4 regions of the Streptomyces sp. NPDC020422 genome follow, and region 4 is predicted to be linked to each of the others. Evidence: riboswitches for the same ligand, from Rfam matches in the RefSeq annotation. Region 4 holds a riboswitch; each other region holds the start of a gene.
What was found. Region 4 has a riboswitch for cyclic di-AMP ahead of ACH414_RS10820 (M23 family metallopeptidase). Riboswitches for the same ligand answer to the same signal wherever they lie in the genome.
Positions count from the first base shown of each region.

Region 1: it holds a riboswitch for cyclic di-AMP, as region 4 does, so the genes downstream of both, ACH414_RS21175 (peptidoglycan DD-metalloendopeptidase family protein) here and ACH414_RS10820 (M23 family metallopeptidase) in region 4, are expected to answer to the same signal.
Region 2: it holds a riboswitch for cyclic di-AMP, as region 4 does, so the genes downstream of both, ACH414_RS27545 (transglycosylase family protein) here and ACH414_RS10820 (M23 family metallopeptidase) in region 4, are expected to answer to the same signal.
Region 3: it holds a riboswitch for cyclic di-AMP, as region 4 does, so the genes downstream of both, ACH414_RS32770 (transglycosylase SLT domain-containing protein) here and ACH414_RS10820 (M23 family metallopeptidase) in region 4, are expected to answer to the same signal.

Region 1 covers NZ_JBIRVJ010000007.1:341,299-345,485, forward strand. The annotation lists gene ACH414_RS21160 (helix-turn-helix domain-containing protein) at 1-177, shown strand, start outside; gene ACH414_RS21165 (DUF6126 family protein) at 213-374, shown strand; gene ACH414_RS21170 (tyrosine-protein phosphatase) at 417-1,214, opposite strand; cyclic di-AMP (ydaO/yuaA leader) riboswitch at 1,587-1,741, shown strand; gene ACH414_RS21175 (peptidoglycan DD-metalloendopeptidase family protein) at 1,746-2,711, shown strand; gene ACH414_RS21180 (SGNH/GDSL hydrolase family protein) at 2,868-3,662, shown strand; gene ACH414_RS21185 (SIMPL domain-containing protein) at 3,867-4,187, shown strand, end outside.
Region 2 covers NZ_JBIRVJ010000010.1:290,935-295,121, reverse strand. The annotation lists gene eno (phosphopyruvate hydratase) at 1-1,004, opposite strand, end outside; gene ACH414_RS27545 (transglycosylase family protein) at 1,280-2,002, opposite strand; cyclic di-AMP (ydaO/yuaA leader) riboswitch at 2,006-2,179, opposite strand; gene ACH414_RS27540 (transglycosylase family protein) at 2,436-3,461, opposite strand; gene ACH414_RS27535 (cytochrome P450) at 3,576-4,187, opposite strand, start outside.
Region 3 covers NZ_JBIRVJ010000016.1:25,216-29,402, reverse strand. The annotation lists gene ACH414_RS32785 (oxidoreductase) at 1-284, opposite strand, end outside; gene ACH414_RS32780 (TetR/AcrR family transcriptional regulator) at 367-933, opposite strand; gene ACH414_RS32775 (DUF1304 domain-containing protein) at 941-1,303, opposite strand; gene ACH414_RS32770 (transglycosylase SLT domain-containing protein) at 1,382-2,251, opposite strand; cyclic di-AMP (ydaO/yuaA leader) riboswitch at 2,256-2,410, opposite strand; gene ACH414_RS32765 (pyridoxamine 5'-phosphate oxidase family protein) at 2,682-3,482, opposite strand; gene ACH414_RS32760 (globin domain-containing protein) at 3,479-4,187, opposite strand, start outside.
Region 4 covers NZ_JBIRVJ010000004.1:19,987-24,173, reverse strand. The annotation lists gene ACH414_RS10825 (PP2C family protein-serine/threonine phosphatase) at 1-1,102, shown strand, start outside; cyclic di-AMP (ydaO/yuaA leader) riboswitch at 1,337-1,484, shown strand; gene ACH414_RS10820 (M23 family metallopeptidase) at 1,496-2,581, shown strand; gene ACH414_RS10815 (aldo/keto reductase) at 2,643-3,590, shown strand; gene ACH414_RS10810 (PrsW family intramembrane metalloprotease) at 3,604-4,187, opposite strand, start outside.

The DNA.
Region 1 (4,187 bases), on a different contig from region 4:
CTCGGCGAGGCGGTGCACGTCCTCGATCCCGGGGACAGCGCCCACTTCGACTCGCTCACCCCGCACCGGATCGGCGCCGCCACCCGCTCCGGGGCCGAGCTGCTCTTCGTCCACACCCTGATGCAGAGTCCCGCCGCCGAGCTGTGCCTCGGCGACGGAACCCCGCACCGGCGCTGAACCCTCGAGTGCCTTCTCCCATGGAAAGGACCGATATGTCCGAGACTCCCGCCCACTCCGTACCGGACACCGGCGAAGAGCGCGGTGGCGGCAAGTTCCCCAAGGGGCTCGTGCTCCGCCTCTTCGCCTATCTGATCGCCGGCCACCTCTTCGCGGGCTTCCTCTATCTGCTGTTCGCCATGGGCGGCAACCAGTAGCCGTAGCCGCCGGGGCCCCGGATCCGGGGCCCCGTGGGCGTCCTAGGCCTCGGCGAGCAGCCGCTCGCGCAGCCGCTCCCGGGTCTCCGGGGCGAGCTGCAGGCCCTTCGCCAGGTAGGCGTCCACCGAACCCCAGGTCCCCTCGATGGTCTCGAAGGCGGCCCGCAGATACTCCACCCGCGCGTCGAAGAGCGGGCTCAGCAGCTCCATCACCTCGGGCGACATCGCGTCCTGGGCGGTGGAGCTGCGCTGCACCTTGTAGCGGCGGTGCGGCTCGTTCGACTTCACGTAGTCCGTCTCGATCGCCTCGCGCTCCACGCCGACGGCGAGCAGCGTGACCGCGATGGACAGACCGGCGCGGTCCTTGCCGGCCGCGCAGTGCATCAGGGCCGGGACGCTGTCCTCGGCCATGGCGTGCAGGATCCGGCTGTGCTCGACCGTCCGCTGCACGATCATGGTCTGGTACGACTCGGACATCCGGGCCGCGGCCTTGCCGTCGCCCAGGATCTCCCGCAGCTGGGCCAGGTCGCCGGAGCGCACCAGCTTCCAGAACTCCTTGCCGTCGGCCGGGTCGTTGAGCGGTATGTTCACGTTCCGCACGCCGGGCAGCTCGACGTCCGCGCCCTCGATGCGCCGGTCGGCCTCGTTGCGGAAGTCGAAGACGGTGTGCAGACCGAGCGTGGCGAGAAACGCCGCGTCCTCCGGCGTGGCGTGCGCCAGATGGCCGCTGCGGAAGAGGCGTCCGGCGCGCACGCTCCGGCCGTCCACCGTCGGCAGCCCGCCGAGGTCGCGGAAGTTGCGTACGCCGGTCAGCTCGGGCTCGGTCGTCGCTTGCGTCACGGATGCTCCTGGTCTCGAGATCGGTTCCTGGGGCAATCATCCAGATGAGAGGCCCCGACCGCACCCCCTCGGGCAGGAATGAGCGATCTGTCCGAATTGAGGGCTTAGGGGTAACGCGCCCTGGTACGGGGAGAGATGGGAAACGGCGCGTGAGCAGCGTCATAAACGTGACGGACCGTGGCTGATCGTCTTTTCCAAATTCCCTTCCGGAAAGGGGAATCGAGGGACCGTCATCCACGGAGGGTGACCGTAATTCCGGCCGGAAATCATGTGGACGCCGGTGCGGTGAAAACAGTGGCTTGTTCGCGCCTGCCCGCCTCGTCTAGCGTCGCGCTCACTCCGGACGGACCGCCTAATCCTGCCGCCGACCGGAATCCGCACTCACCCGTACGAGGCAGGAGCGGGGGACCCAGGTAGTACGCCGATCCCTCCGAGAAGGACGGCTAGGGGTGAAGTCGCGCGACCGCGCGGCCGGACATCTCCAGTCCGAACCCGACAGCTCACCTCGCAGGCGACGGAGAGGAATGCGCCATGCCCGCGAAGGGTAAGCACCGCCGTCCCAAGGTCAACCCGATCACCCGCGGGTTCGTCGCCGCCGGCACCGGTGGCGCCGTCGTCGCCCTGCCGCTCATCGGCGCGACCGGCGCGCAGGCCGCCGAGCAGGCCGCCCCCGCCGTGACGGCCCCGCAGGCCGTCGCCGCCGCGACCCCGGCGAAGGCCCCGGCCGCCGCCGCCACCCCGAAGGCGTACACCGTCGTCCGCGGCGACTACCTGTCGAAGATCGCCGCCGAGCACCACCTGGCCGGCGGCTGGCAGAAGCTCTACAAGGACAACCGCCAGGTCGTCGGCGAGGACCCCTCGCTGATCCTCCCCGGCATGAAGCTCACCCTGGGCGCCAAGAACACCGCCAAGGCCCACGCGCCGAAGGCCACCGCCCCCGAGCGCCACTCCCAGAGCGGCAGCGGCGACGGGGCGCGCGCCTCCCGCAGCAGCGAGCGCTCCTCGGCCGCCGCCCCGGCCTCCTCCTCCGCGGCGTCCTCCTCTTCCTCCTCGTCGTCCTCTTCCTCGGCGTCCGGCACCACCTCCTCCTCCGGCTGGGTCGCCCCCGTCGCCGGCGGCGGCATCTCCACCCCGTACCGCGCCTCCGGCTCGATGTGGTCCTCCGGCTACCACACCGGCGTCGACTTCATCGCCTCCTCCGGCACCACCGTCCGCGCGGTCGGACCCGGCACCGTCTACTCGGCCGGCTGGGGCGGCGCCTACGGCAACCAGATCGTCATCCAGCACGCCGACGGCACCTTCTCGCAGTACGGCCACCTGTCCTCGATCTCCGTCTCCGCCGGCCAGACCGTGACCGGTGGCGAGCAGATCGGCCTGTCCGGCTCGACCGGCAACTCCACCGGCCCGCACCTGCACTTCGAGATGCGCACCGGGCCGGAGTACGGCTCCGACATCGACCCGCTGGCCGTCCTGCGCCAGCACGGCGTCGGCATCTGACACACCCCGCGTCGCTCCCGGAGGCCCGGCACCCAGGTGCCGGGCCTCCGGGCGTATTCCGGCTTGGGGGAATCTTTATCGGTGGCATATATCACCCGCCGTCAACCCCTCCTTACGGTCGCGTAGGTCACATACGTAAGGGAAAGATGTGCTCCCGTGGCAGACGATTCGAGATCAACAGACAAGAACGCATTCGGGTCGTACGCGGCGATCGGTGACAGCTTCACCGAGGGCGTGGGAGATCCCGGGCCCGACGGGACGTACGTCGGATGGGCGGACCGGTTCGCGGTCCTCCTGGCCGACCAGCTGCCGGAGAACGACGCCTTCCGCTACGCCAACCTGGCGGTGCGGGGGCGCCTTCTGGACCAAATCGTCGCGGAGCAGGTCCCGCGGGCGAAGGAACTCGCCCCCGACCTGGTGACCTTCTGCGCGGGGGGCAACGACATCATCCGCCCCGGAACCGACCCCGACGACGTGGCCGAGCGCTTCGAGCGCGCCGTCGCCGACCTGACCTCCGCCGTGGGCACCGTGATGGTGACGACCGGCTTCGACACGCGTGACGTGCCCGTCCTGAAGCACCTGCGCGGGAAGATCGCGACCTACACGGCGCACGTGCGGGCCATCGCCGACCGCTACGACTGCCCGGTGCTCGACCTGTGGTCGCTGAAGTCCGTCCAGGACCGGCGCGCCTGGGACGACGACCGGCTCCACCTGTCGCCCGAGGGGCACACCCGGGTCGCGCTGCGCGCCGCCCAGGTCCTCGGTCTGCCGGTGCCGGCCGACCCTGACCAGGCCTGGCCGCCGCTGCCGCCCCGCGGCACCCTGGAGGTCCGCAAGGACGACATCCACTGGGCGAAGGAGTACCTGGTCCCCTGGATCGGGCGCCGGCTGCGCGGCGAGAGCTCCGGCGACCACGTCGAGGCCAAGCGCCCCGACCTCATGCCGCTGTAGGCGGTCGCAGGCGCGCACGCCTCCGCGGGCGTGCGGGAAGAGGGGGTCGAGGACCGTCCGGTCCTCGGCCCCCTCTTCCCGTGCCGGCGCCCCCGTCCGCGTCCGGTGAGGTGAAGGCGGCCGGGCCGTCAGGAGTGGCGCTGCGCCGGTGCGGGCGGGGGCTGGTGGGATGTGCGCCGACAACCATCCCCGAAGGGACCGCCCATGACGCCCCGTCACCCCCTCCGCACCCCCACCCGCACCCCCGCCCGTACCGTGCGCGCCCTCGCCGTCGGCGCCGCGCTCGGCGGGCTGCTGCTCGGCGCCGCGGCCCCGGCCGTCGCCGCCGCGCCCACCTCGGGCCGTCCGGCGGTGGAGACCGCCGCGCCCACCACCGTCACGGTCAGCGGGACCGGCCGGGCGTCCGCCGCGCCCGACGTGGCCGTGCTCTCGATCGGCGTCGAGGCGACCCGCAAGACCGCCAAGGAGGCGATGGCCGCCCAGAGCACCGCGGCCAAGGCGCTGCTCGAAGCCCTCCGCCGGGAG
Region 2 (4,187 bases), on a different contig from region 4:
AGGAGGGCGTTGGCGGAGCCCTCCTCGATGCCGCGGGCGAGGCGCTCGGGGTTGGTGACGAACAGGTCGTCGCCGACGAGCTGGACCTTGGAGCCGAGCTTGTCGGTGATGACCTTCCAGCCGGCCCAGTCGTCCTCGAACAGCGGGTCCTCGATGGAGACCAGCGGGTACGCGGAGACGAGCTCCTCGTAGTACTCGGTCATCTCGGCGGCCGAGCGGGCCTTGCCCTCGAACTCGTACTTGCCGTCCTTGTAGAACTCGGAGGCGGCGCAGTCGAGCGCGAGCGCGATGTCCTTGCCCGGGACGTAGCCGGCCTGCTTGATGGCCTCGACGATGAGGTCGAGCGCGGCGCGGTTGGAGTCCAGGTTCGGGGCGAAGCCGCCCTCGTCGCCCAGGCCGGTGGACAGGCCCTTGGTCTTCAGGACGGACTTGAGGGTGTGGTAGACCTCGGTGCCCCAGCGCAGGGCCTCGGAGAAGGACTCCGCGCCGATCGGAGCGATCATGAACTCCTGGATGTCCACGTTGGAGTCGGCGTGCGAGCCGCCGTTCAGGATGTTCATCATCGGAACGGGCAGCAGGTGCGCGTTCGGGCCGCCGAGGTAGCGGAAGAGCGGCAGGTCGGAGGCCTCGGAGGCGGCGTGCGCCACGGCGAGGGAGACGCCGAGGATGGCGTTGGCGCCGAGGGAGGACTTGTCCGGGGTGGCGTCCAGGTCGAACATCGCCTGGTCGATCAGGCGCTGCTCGGTGGCGTCGTAGCCGACGAGCTCCGGGCCGATCTGCTCGATGACCGCGAGGACGGCCTTCTCGACGCCCTTGCCCTGGTAGCGGTTGGGGTCACCGTCGCGAAGCTCGAGGGCCTCGAACGCACCGGTGGAGGCACCGGACGGAACGGCAGCACGGCCGGTGCTGCCGTCGTCGAGGCCGACCTCGACCTCGACGGTGGGGTTGCCTCGGGAGTCCAGGATTTCCCGGGCTACGACGACGTCGATGGACGGCACGAGCATCTCCTTCTGGGATGTGACGCTGGTTGTGACGCATGCGGCAAGGTCTCGTTCGCCTTGCGACAAGAGCCTAACCGGCTCGGGGGCTCCGGCCAGCCGGGCGCCCGCCCGCTGGGACGAAAAAGGACCCAAGGGCATGCATCTGAGGACGAAAGACCCCTTACTACTGATCGGTAGGGGCCGGGGCGACCACGGAACGGGGAAACCCCGGCCCGGAGCGCACGGGGGAAGGGCACTCCGGACCGGGGTGGTCACTCACCGCGGGAGGGTCGGCAGGCTCACTTGAGGTGGAGCTGCTGGCCCGGGTAGATCAGGTCGGCGTTGTCGACGACGTCCTTGTTCAGCTCGAAGAGCTTGGCCCAGCCGCCCTTGACGCCGTGCGCCTGGGCGATCTTGCCGAGGGTGTCGCCGGCGACGACCTTGTACTCGCCGTCGCCCTTCTTGACCTTCTTGCCGGTCGGGGTGGTGACGGTCTTCTTCGACTCGGTCTTCTCGGGCGCGGTCCGCTTCGGCGCCTGGCGCTGCTCGCTGCGGGTCGTCGGCTGCTCGGTGGAGCGCTGCGACGAGGAGGAGGAGCTCGAAGAGGAGCCGGAGGAGTTCGACGAGGCGGAGCCGCCGTCGTAGGAGGCGCCGGAGAGGCCCACGCCACAGCTCGGCCACGCGCCCTTGCCCTGGCCGGCCAGGACCTTCTCGGCGATGGCGATCTGCTGCGACTTCGAGGCCTGGTCGGCGGTCGAGGCGTAGGCGGTGCCGCCGTACGCGGCCCAGGTGGAGGCCGAGAACTGCAGGCCGCCGTAGTAGCCGTTGCCGGTGTTGATGGACCAGTTGCCGCCGGACTCGCACGCGGCGACGGCGTCCCACTCGGAGCTGGTGGCGGCCGAGGCGGTGCCGGCGGTCATCAGCGGGGCCGCCACGGCGACACCGGCGACGCCGGCGAGGGCGACGGCGCGGGTGGCCTTGGAGGGACGACGGTGTTTGCCCTTGTTGCCGGAAAACAGCATGGGAATTCTCCTCACCGACGCCTACGAGGTGAGCTGTCGGGTTCGGGCGAGTGAGTTGCCCGGCCGCGTGTCCTTGCACGCGGCTTCACCCCAAGCCGATCGTCGGCCGTCTGTCTCAACGGCCGGGGCCGGCACTTACCTTGGGTCCCCCGCTCCTGCCTTCGGCGCTTGACGCGACGACTTCCCCTCGGCCGGCGGCAGGATTCGGCGTACCGGTCGACGGGGCCCGCGGTGGCGAGCGGTCACGACCGTAGACACAGACCCCGCGGAAGTTCAAAGACCATCAACCCGGAGAAATCGCCCCTACTTGCACCCCGATGCCGGGTGTTTGCGCAGGTGAGGGGCGACACGAGCAAAGTTTGCGGACGTGACACGCCCGTTCGGCAAGAGAGACCCATGTCTCACTGGCTCATAACGGACATTCAGCCTCTAACTACCCCTCAGCCGAGGCGCCGTCAGTCTTCAGCTCAAGGCTCTGACCAGGGAGAATGAGGTCGGGATCGGCACCGACCGTCTTCTTGTTGGCGTCGTAGAGGGCGGTCCACCCACCGGGGAGCGCGTTCTCCTGCGCAATGTCCGACAGACTGTCACCCGGCTTGACGGTGTATTCGTCGACCTTGTCCGCTTGGCCGGTCTTGTCCGACTTCCCTGTCGTAGCGGCGTCCCCCGCCGTGGAGTCGGCGCCGGTCGCGTCACCCGTCGCCCCGTCAGTCGGGGCCGCGTGCCGTCCGGGTTCGGGTGCGGTGTCCGGCTTGCCCGGTTCCTCCGACGCCGCGTCACCGCGGTGCTTGCCGGTGCCGGGAGTGCTCGAATCCGGCGTACCGGGCGTAACCGTCTCATCCGGCGAACCGGGCGTCACCGTCGAACCGGGCGTGGCAGGGGTCCCGGGGGTGGTCGGAGTCGCGGGCGCGGTCGTGGTGCCGGCCGACGGGGTGGCCGGGGCGGCGGGGGTCGTGGGCGCGGCCGGGACCGCGGGGCTCGCCACGGAGCCGGAGGGAAGGCCGTCCGTCCGGTTGGACTCGGCGACCGGACCGGTGGACTCCTTGGGCTGCACGGCGGGCCCCGGGACGACGGCCGGCTTCCTGCCGTCGTTCTCCAGACCCGCGATCGGGGCACAGGTGGCCCACTGGGTGTCTCCCGCGGCGAGCGCCTTGTCGGCGATCGCGATCTGCTGCGCCCGGCTGGCGAGGTCGGCGCTCGGCGCGTACGCGAGGCCGCCGTGGCGCTCCCAGCTCTCCTGGGTGAACTGCAGACCGCCGTAGAGGCCGTTGCCGAAGTTGGCGCTCCACGCGCCGCCCGACTCGCACTCGGCGACCCGGTCCCAGGTCGGGGCGTCGGCGGCGGAGGCGGAGCCGGTGGCGAGCAGCGGCAGGGCCATGGCCGAACCGGTCACGCCCGCCGCGACGACGAGCGCGGGGGCCTGGCGGGGTCTGCGGTGACGACCGTTACCGGAGCGCATACGGAGGGCCTTTCGCGTGACTGCTGAGACTGGGGTGGAACGTAGCGGCATTCGAACGTGAGTCACAAGTCGATGCAGCGGAGATCACGCGAAGATCACATTATTGATGGTCCGTCAGTTCTGCGCCTCTTTGTGGGAAGGCGTGAACTCGACCGGAAGCGTGCGCAGGCCACGCATGATCAGCCCACCGCGCCACCGCAGTTCCTCCGGATCGGCCCCAAGTCGCAGGTCCGGCAGGCGAGTCAGGAGCGTCGCCAGCGCCGACTGCCCCTCCAGCCGGGCCAGCGGCGCCCCCAGGCAGTAGTGGATGCCGTGCCCGTACCCGAGGTGCTGGTTGTCGCGCCGCGCCAGATCGAGGGTGTCGGGCTCCTCGAAGCGCGCCGGGTCGCGGTCGGCGGCCGCGAGGACCACCAGGACCGGGTCGCCGGCCGGGATCTCCTGCCCGCCGATGGTCAGCGCCTCGGTCGCGAACCGCCAGGTCGCCAGCTCCACCGGTCCGTCGAACCGCAGCAGCTCCTCGACCCCGGTCTCCAGCAGCCCGGTCTCCCCCGCCGCGAGCGAGTCCTGCAGCCGGGCCCGCTGCTCCGGGTGGCGCAGCAGCGCGTACACACCGTTGCCGATGAGGTTGACCGTGGTCTCGAAGCCGGCGAAGAGGAGGATGAAGGCCATCGCCGCGGCCTCGTTCTCGGTGAGGTGCTCGCCGTGGTCGGAGGCCCTGATGAGTCC
Region 3 (4,187 bases), on a different contig from region 4:
TCGAGCTTCTCGTTGCGCGCGGTGTGGTCGGCGGCGAACTCCCGCACAGAGGACAGGTCGCCCAGGTCGAGGGGTGCGAACTCTGCCGAGGCGGCCGGGACTTCGGCGCGGAGGCGGGCGAGGGCCGTCTCGCCGCGGGCCCTGTCGCGGCAGGCGAGGACGACACGGGCTCCGGCGCGGGCCAGTTCGCGGGCGGTGACGTAGCCGATGCCGCTGTTGGCCCCGGTGACGATCGCGGTGCGTCCTCGCTGGGAGGGGATGTCCTGCGCGTTCCAGCCCGTCATCTCCGGACGCTCCTCTTCGTCTCGGCGGCGCCAGAGCGCCACTACCGCGGGTAACAGCATCCTAGGCGCGGCTGGGCGCCCCTCAGCGCAGCGGCGTGCGGTGCAGGGTGACCAGGAGGCGCCAGACCCGCTGTGCGATCTCCTCGGGGCCGGCCTCGATCAGGCCGTGCAGCCAGTCGGCGAGCACGCCGGCGAAGGTCGCGGCCACCGCCGAGGCGATCAGGTCGGGCTCCGGCGCGCCGGCCAGGGCGCGCTCGGTCCGGCTGCGGGCCCGCAGCTCCTGGTGGAGCACGCGTCCGAGCGGACCGCTGCCGCCCGGGCTCAGCAGTTCCCGGTAGAGCCCGGCGTGCGGGGTGAGCCGGTCGAAGAAGTCACCGAGCGCGGGGGGCGCGACGGCCGGGTCGGGCACCCCCCGCCAGGCGTGCAGGGAGTCGACGGCGTCCCGGACGATATCGGCGCAGGCGTCGGTGGCGAGCGCCTCCAGGTCGGCGTAATGGAGGTAGAACGTGGCACGGCCGACCCCCGCACGCCGCACCAGCGCGGCGACGCTCACCTGCGCGAGCGGGGTGTCCGCGCACTCCTCCAGGAGCGCCCGGCGCAGCTTCGCCCTGGTCCGCTCGGCCCGCGGGTCGGAGGCCGCGTCGCTCATCCGGCCGTCATCCGGCGAGCAGGACGGCGCCGAGCGCCAGCGCGCCGGGAAGCGCCTGCGCGACCAGGATGCGCCGGTTGGCGGTGAAGCCGCCGTACAGCCCGGCGACGAGCACACAGGCCAGGAAGAAGACCTGGACCCGGAACCCGGTCGGGTCGTCCGCGATCAGGCCCCAGACGAGACCGGCCGCCAGGAAACCGTTGTAGAGCCCCTGGTTCGCGGCCAGCGCCGCGGTCGCCCTGGCCATCTCGGGGTCGAAGCCCGACAGTCCCCGACCGGGGCCCTTCTCCCACAGGAACATCTCCAGAACCAGGATGTACGCGTGCAGCGCCGCCACCAGGGCGACCAGCCCGTTCGCCACCACATCCATCAACGCCTCCACTCCTCGACTTCCTGGACAGGTGTCCACCATACCTGGACACCTGTCCATGAAGCTCCCGGAGGAGCGTCAGTAGGCGCTGTTGACGTTGTCGATCGAGCCGTACCGGTCGGCGGCGTAGTTGCAGGCGGCCGTGATGTTGGCGACCGGGTCGTACAGGTCGTAGGCCGTGCCGGCCACGTGGTACGCCTGGAACGTGGGCTCGATCACCTGGAGCAGGCCCTTGGAGGGGGTGCCGGCGAGGGCGTTGGAGTCCCAGTTGTTGATGGCCAGCGGATTGCCCGAGGACTCGCGCATGATGTTGCGGTAGATGCCCTCGTACGTGCCCGGGATGCCGTGCTTGGCCATGATGTCGAGGGACTCGCGGATCCAGCCGTCCAGGTTGTTCGCGTACGAGGAGACCGCGGCGGCCCGTGCCGGAGCTGCGGCCTGCACCACGGCGGCCGACTGCGCGGCCGGCTGGGCCGCCGGGAGCGCGGCGGCGCTGGAGGCGGCGCTCGCGGAAGCCGGGCGCGCGGCCTTGGCGTGCGCGGGCTTGGCGTGCGCCGAGTGCCTGGCGTTCAGGGTGAGCTTCAGGCCGGGACGGATGAGCCCCGGGTCGTCGCCGACGGCGGCGCGGTTGTCGCGGTAGATCTTCTTCCAGCCGCCGCTCACGTGGTGCTTCCGGGCGATCTTCGAAAGCGAGTCGCCGGCCACCACGGAATAGTGGACCGGGCCGCCCTTCGACACCGACCGCACCGCCTGTGCGACCGCCGCCTTTTCGACTGCGACGGAATGAACCGCCGCGGCGGACGGGGCCGCCTGCGGGGTCTCGGCCGCCGCGCCGGTCGCTCCGGCCAGGGGCAGGGCGAGCGCGGCGCTGCCGGTGATGCCGACGACGGCGATGCCGCGGGCGAGCGGGGTGTTCTTGGGGCGGCGGTGCTTCCCGTGTCCACGCATGGCGAGTTCCTCTCCTTCGCCTGCGAGGTGAGCTGTCGGGTTCGGGCAGGAGCTGCCCGGCCGCGTGGCGCGGCTTCACCCCGAGCCGTTCCCGGCGGACCGGGACGGCGGCGAACCTGGGTCCCCCGCTCCTGCCGTACGTGTGGGTGAGTGCGGTTGCCGGGCGGCGGCAGGATTCGGCGTTCCGTCCGGATGAGGCGTGACCGTAGGCGAAGGCGAACGGCGAGAACAAGGGCTCAATTCGCAAACGCAAGCAGATCTTTTTCGGGGCGGAAAAGGATCGACCCCCGCCACCCCGCCCACCGCGCCAACTGTTTTCCGGGAGGCCTCATATGACGTGCCGCCAGGACCGCCGACGCCCACCTCACCGTGATTCAGATCACCGGGGCAAACTTAATCGGACATGTCCGGATCCGATGGGTATCGACGGTTACGAGACCCTGCTCGTGCTCCGCTCGAACCAGCCGCTGAAGCCCTCGGAATCCTGCCGCCCGTGCTCCGCTCTCCGCAGCACCCGTTCCGCCTCCGCCCGCCAGGTCGCGGCGTCCGCGCGGGGCGGCGGGAGGAAGGCTCCGCGCCCGGCCGCGTCCGCGGCGGCGCCGAAGAAGTCGCCGCCCTTGCGTCGGACGTCGTCCGTCCCCCACGCCCGGCCGGAACCGTGCCGGGGCACCTTCTGCAGATGGGGGATGTGCTTGGCGCAGTGGATGTACGCCTCCTCCACGGTGATCTCCACCCAGATCACGGCACGTCTGCCCGGTACGGGGTCGACCGCGAGCCCGGGGTGGTCGCGGCGCATCACCTCGTCGGCGACGGTCCGGGCCGTGCCGTTGACGTGGAGCCCGATGCGGTCCCGGAGGAAGTCGACCATCAGGATCCCCACGTGCGGGTTCTCCTCGATGTTGCCGACGCTGGCCTGCACCCCGTTCCCCCGGTACTCGGGGTAGGCCAGCCGCCGCTCGTCCAGGACGTGCAGGAAGCCGGGCGGGCCCGCCCGGAAGGTGTTGTCGCAGGCGCCGTGCCGGTCGGCGGTGGCCAGGAAGAACATCTCCTGGCGCGCCACGAACTCCCGCATCCGGGGGTTGAGCCGGTCGAGGACCTGCTCGGCGTAGAACCGGTCGGCGCGCTCGGCGGTGCCCGTGCGCAGCTGGACCAGGTGCTCGCCGTCGCTGCCCGGGCGGACGGTCCTCGGGGCCGGCGGCTGCCGCGTCCCGGTGTGCTCGAAGGTGCTCAATTCCTCGCCCCGACCAGTTCGTCGATGGAGTCGTGCCGTATGCGGTGGGTGGGGATGCCGATGCCCACGAGGGCGTCGACACCGCGACGGATCATGCCGGGCGGGCCGGACAGATACGCCTCGTACGTGTGCCACGGGCCGAACTCGCGCACGGCGCCCGGCAGACCGCCGGACAGCATGTCGCCCGGGGCGTCGTCGACGACCGGCCGGACCGAGAGCCAAGGGTGCGACTGCTGCAGCCGCAGCATGGTGTCGATGTCGTACAGGTCGTCGTTGCTGCGGGCGCCGTAGAACACGTCGACACAGCGGCGTCTGCCGTGCTGGGCCACGTCCTCGATGAGCGCCTTGATGGGGGCGATGCCCGTACCGCCGCCCAGGCACAGCAGCCCGTTGTCGGTGGCGTGGTCGACGGTCATCGAGCCCGCCGGGGGGCCGAGCCGGATGACGTCACCGGGCCGTGCCTTGTGGACCAGCGCGTGGGAGACCCAGCCCGCGGGCACGGCCTTGACGTGGAAGGAGAGCATCCCGTCGGAGCGGGGCGCGGAGGCGAAGGAGTAGTGCCGCCACACCCGCGGCCACCACGGCGTCTCCAGGGCGGTGTACTGCCCGGCGCGGAAGGGGTACGGCTGGTCGGGGCGGACGGTGACGACGGCGACGTCCGGCGTGCGCATCTCGTGGGCGACCACCTCGGCCTGCCACCAGGCG
Region 4 (4,187 bases):
GCTTCCTCCGCTGATCATCGCGGGCGGTGTCTGCTTCGACCTGGCGACCCCGCCCGAGTACACCGCGGCGCCGCTGTTCTCGGCGGCGCCGCTGGTCGCCGCTCCCTTCTTCTCGACGCTGACGACGCTCCTGACGGGGATCGCCGCGGTCCTCGCCAGCGTCGGCCTGCACCTCTACAACGGCACGGTCGGCGACATCCCCGCGCTCACCGAGACGCTGACCGTCGTCACGGTCGCCGCGCTCGCGATGCTGATCAACCGGGTGGTCCGGCGCAGCGGCGAACGGCTCGCCTCGGCGCGGGTGATCGCCGAGACGGCGCAGAAGGCGGTGCTTCCGACGCCCGCCGAACGGATCGGCGGACTGCAGATCGCGGCGCGGTACGAGGCGGCGCAGGCCGACGCGTTCATCGGCGGCGACCTCTTCGCCGTGCAGGACACCCCGCACGGGGTACGGCTCGTGGTCGGCGACGTGCGCGGCAAGGGGCTCGACGCGGTGGAGGCCGTCGCCGTGGTCATCGGCGCCTTCCGGGAGGCGGCCGAGCAGGAGTCGACGCTGGAGGGCGTGGCGCAGCGCCTGGAGCGGGCGCTGGACCGCGAGGGCACCCGGCGGGACGGGCTCGACGCGTTCGAGGGGTTCACGACGGCGGTGCTCGCCGAGATCCCGCGCGGCGACGGGCTCGTACGGGTCGTGAACCGCGGCCACCCCGAGCCGCTGCTGCTGTACGGGGACGGGGGCCTCGCCCGGCTCCGGCCGAGCGAGGCGGCGCTGCCGCTGGGCATGGGGGAGCTCGCGGTGTGGCCGGACCGGGCCGACGAGACGCCGTATCCGCCGGGCGCGACGCTGCTGCTCTACACGGACGGGCTCTCGGAGGCGCGGGACGCGCAGGGGGTCTTCTACGATCCGGCGGAACGGCTCGCGGGGCGGCTCTTCCCCGGCCCGGAGGAGCTCCTCGACGCGCTGGTGGCGGATGTGCGCCGGCACACGGGAGGCGGCTCGACGGACGACATGGCGCTGCTCGCGGTGAGCCGGCCGGCGGCGGGGCAGCCGGAGCGGCGGCGGACGATGCCGGTGGTGCCGCCGGGCGGCTCGGGGCGGCGGTGACGGGCGCCCCGGCGGGGCGGTGACCGGCCGTAGTCGCGGGGTGCCACTCCGATAACAATTGATACAGCGTCAGATTTCGGGTGTGATGCGGATCCCGTCTGACCGGGGGTCAACTCGGGCCATTCCGCCTCAATTCAGTGAATGATCAAGGGGAACAGCTTGGAATCGGGAGGCCGTGTCTATTAACGTTCGATAACGCAGCGCGGTCGTCACAGCCGTCGCAAGAGACGGCACCGTGCGCGCGCGCCGAATCCCGCAAGGGAACCGGGGAACCACCACTTGGGGTGAATCGGGCCCATGCCGCACCCGTGCGGCACACCCGTAGGAGACCTTCCTGCTCCGAACCCGTCAGCTAACCCGGTAGGCGAGAAGGAAGGAAAGGAGAGCGCCTCCGTGGCGTCCAACACCCCTGCCCCCGAAGCCCCCTTCGACTCTTTCGGCGCCTACGGCGCCGCGGGCGCGGACGGGGAGGAGTGGAACCCCACCGAGGACTCCCTGCGGGCCCAGAACCGTTCCGGCGGCCGTCACCGGGTCGTCAAGCAGCGCTCCAACTTCGCCCGCTCCTCCACCGTCCTCGGTGTCGGCGTCATCGCCGCCGTCGGCGCGGGCGGCCTGGCCACCGCCCAGGAGAAGGCCCCGGTCGCGATATCCCTGCCGGACCTCGACCTGCCCGACGCCTCCGAACTGCCCGGCATCGGCGACCTGATCGGCGGCGACGAGCACACCGCCGCCAAGACCGCCGAGACCGCCACGGGCACGAACAACCCGCAGCCGCTCACCGCCCTCACCTACACCGCCCCCGAGGGCGACGCCGCGGGCACCGAGGCGGGGACGAAGCAGCAGGCGGCCGACGCCGGCGAGGCCCTGCGCGCCCGCATCCTCCAGCAGGCCGAGCAGCAGCAGGCCGCCGCCGACGCCGCCGAGAAGGAGGCGGCGCAGAAGGCCGCCGCCGAGAAGGCGGCCGCGGAGGCCACGGCCAAGGCGGAAGCCGCGGCGAAGGCCGAGGCCGAGGCGAAGAAGAAGGCCGAGGCGGAGGCCGCCGCGAAGGCCGAGGCCGCCCGCCTGGCCGCGCTCGCCGCCAGCTACTCGCTGCCCACCTCCTCGTACACGATCACCTCGACCTTCGGCGAGGCCGGCTCGATGTGGTCCTCCGGCTACCACACCGGCCTGGACTTCGCCGCGCCCACCGGCACCCCGGTCAAGGCCGTCCACGGCGCCACCGTGAAGTCGGCCGGCTGGTCCGGTGCGTACGGCTACCGGATCGTCCTGGAGCTCGAGGACGGCACCGAGATCTGGTACTGCCACCTGTCCTCGATGACGGTCGGCGTCGGCCAGTCCGTCGGCACCGGCGACACCATCGGCCGCGTCGGCGCCACCGGCAACGTCACCGGCCCCCACCTCCACCTGGAGGTCCACACCCCGTCCGGCGGCGGCATCGACCCGGCGGACTGGCTGCGGTCCAAGGGCCTGACCATCTGAGGCTCCACCGTCCCCGGACGGCACCGGAATAGGCCCGGCGGTGCGGAGGGTTGACCACCCCATGACCTCTCTCCGCAAGCTGGGCTCCTCCGACCTGCACGTCTTCCCGCTCGCCCTCGGCGGCAACGTCTTCGGCTGGAGCGCCGACGAGGCGCAGTCCTTCGCCGTGCTCGACGCCTACGCCGCCGCCGGCGGCAACTTCGTCGACACCGCCGACACCTACTCCTCGTGGGTCGAGGGCAACGAGGGCGGCGAGTCCGAGACCGTCATCGGCCGCTGGCTGGCCTCCCGGGGCAACCGCGCCGACGTCCTCGTCGCGACCAAGGTCGGCGCCCACCCCCGCTTCAAGGGACTCGGCGCCACCACCATCAAGGCCGCCGCCGAGGAGTCGCTGCGCCGCCTCGGCACCGACTACATCGACCTCTACTACACGCACTTCGACGACGAGTCCGTGCCCGTCGAGGAGATCGTCACCGCCCTCGACCAGCTGGTGAAGGACGGCAAGGTCCGGGCCGTCGCCGCCTCCAACATCTCCCCGGAGCGACTGCGCGCCTCGCTCGACTTCGCCGAGGCCGAGGGCCTCGCCCGCTACGTCGCCCTCCAGCCCCACTACAACCTGGTCTCCCGCGAGACCTACGAGGGCGCCCTGCTCGACACCGCCGAGCAGGCCGGGCTCGCGGCCGTGCCGTACTTCTCGCTCGCCTCCGGCTTCCTCACCGGCAAGTACCGCCCCGGCACCACCGTCGACAGCGTCCGCGCGGGCAGCGCGGGCCGGCACCTGGAGACCGAGCGCGGCCGGAACGTGCTCGCCGCCCTCGACGCCGTCGCCCGGGCCCACGACGCCGAGCCCGCCACCGTCGCCCTCGCCTGGCTGGCCTCCCGGCCGACCGTCGTCGCCCCGATCGCCTCGGCCCGCACGGTCGAGCAGCTCCCCGCGCTCGTCGCGGTCGCCGAGCTGGAGCTGACCGCGGCCGAGCTGGCGAGCCTGGACGAGGCCTCGGCGGTCTGATCCACCGGCTCCGCTAGCTGCGGTACGGGTTGTAGCCGCCGTAGTCCAGATACTGCGGCGGCGCCCAGACCCGGCCCGTGGCGCGGGCCGCGTAGGTCAGCGCGGGGGACGCCAGCTGTCGGCGCTGCCACAGGTGGTGCAGCAGCTCCTGCTCGCGGGCGGCGAAGTCCGGGGCCGCCTGGCCGAGCCCGGCCCGGTGGCGCAGGAAGGCCAGGGTCGTCGCGAACGCCTCGTACTCGCCGACGGCCTGCGCGCCCGGCTTCCCGTACGTCCGGGCGGCGAAGCCGCGGGCCAGCGCCCGGGCCCGCATCGAGGAGAGCGCGAGCGGCTCGTCGTGCGCCAGCCAGCCGGCCGCCGCATAGGCCGGGAGCTCGCCGGATATGGTGCGCAGCTCCTTCTGCCGGCTCCATATCGCGAGCCAGGTGAGCAGGCCGAAGACCGGCACCATGAACATCCCGTACACCGCGAGGAACGCCAGCGGGTGGAAGCTGGCCGAGCCGTTCCACAGGGCGTGCATGCCCATGGCGAGCAGCAGTCCGCCGAGCGGGAGCAGGACCAGCCGGGTGCGCCGGAGCCGGGCGGCGGCCGGCAGGAGGG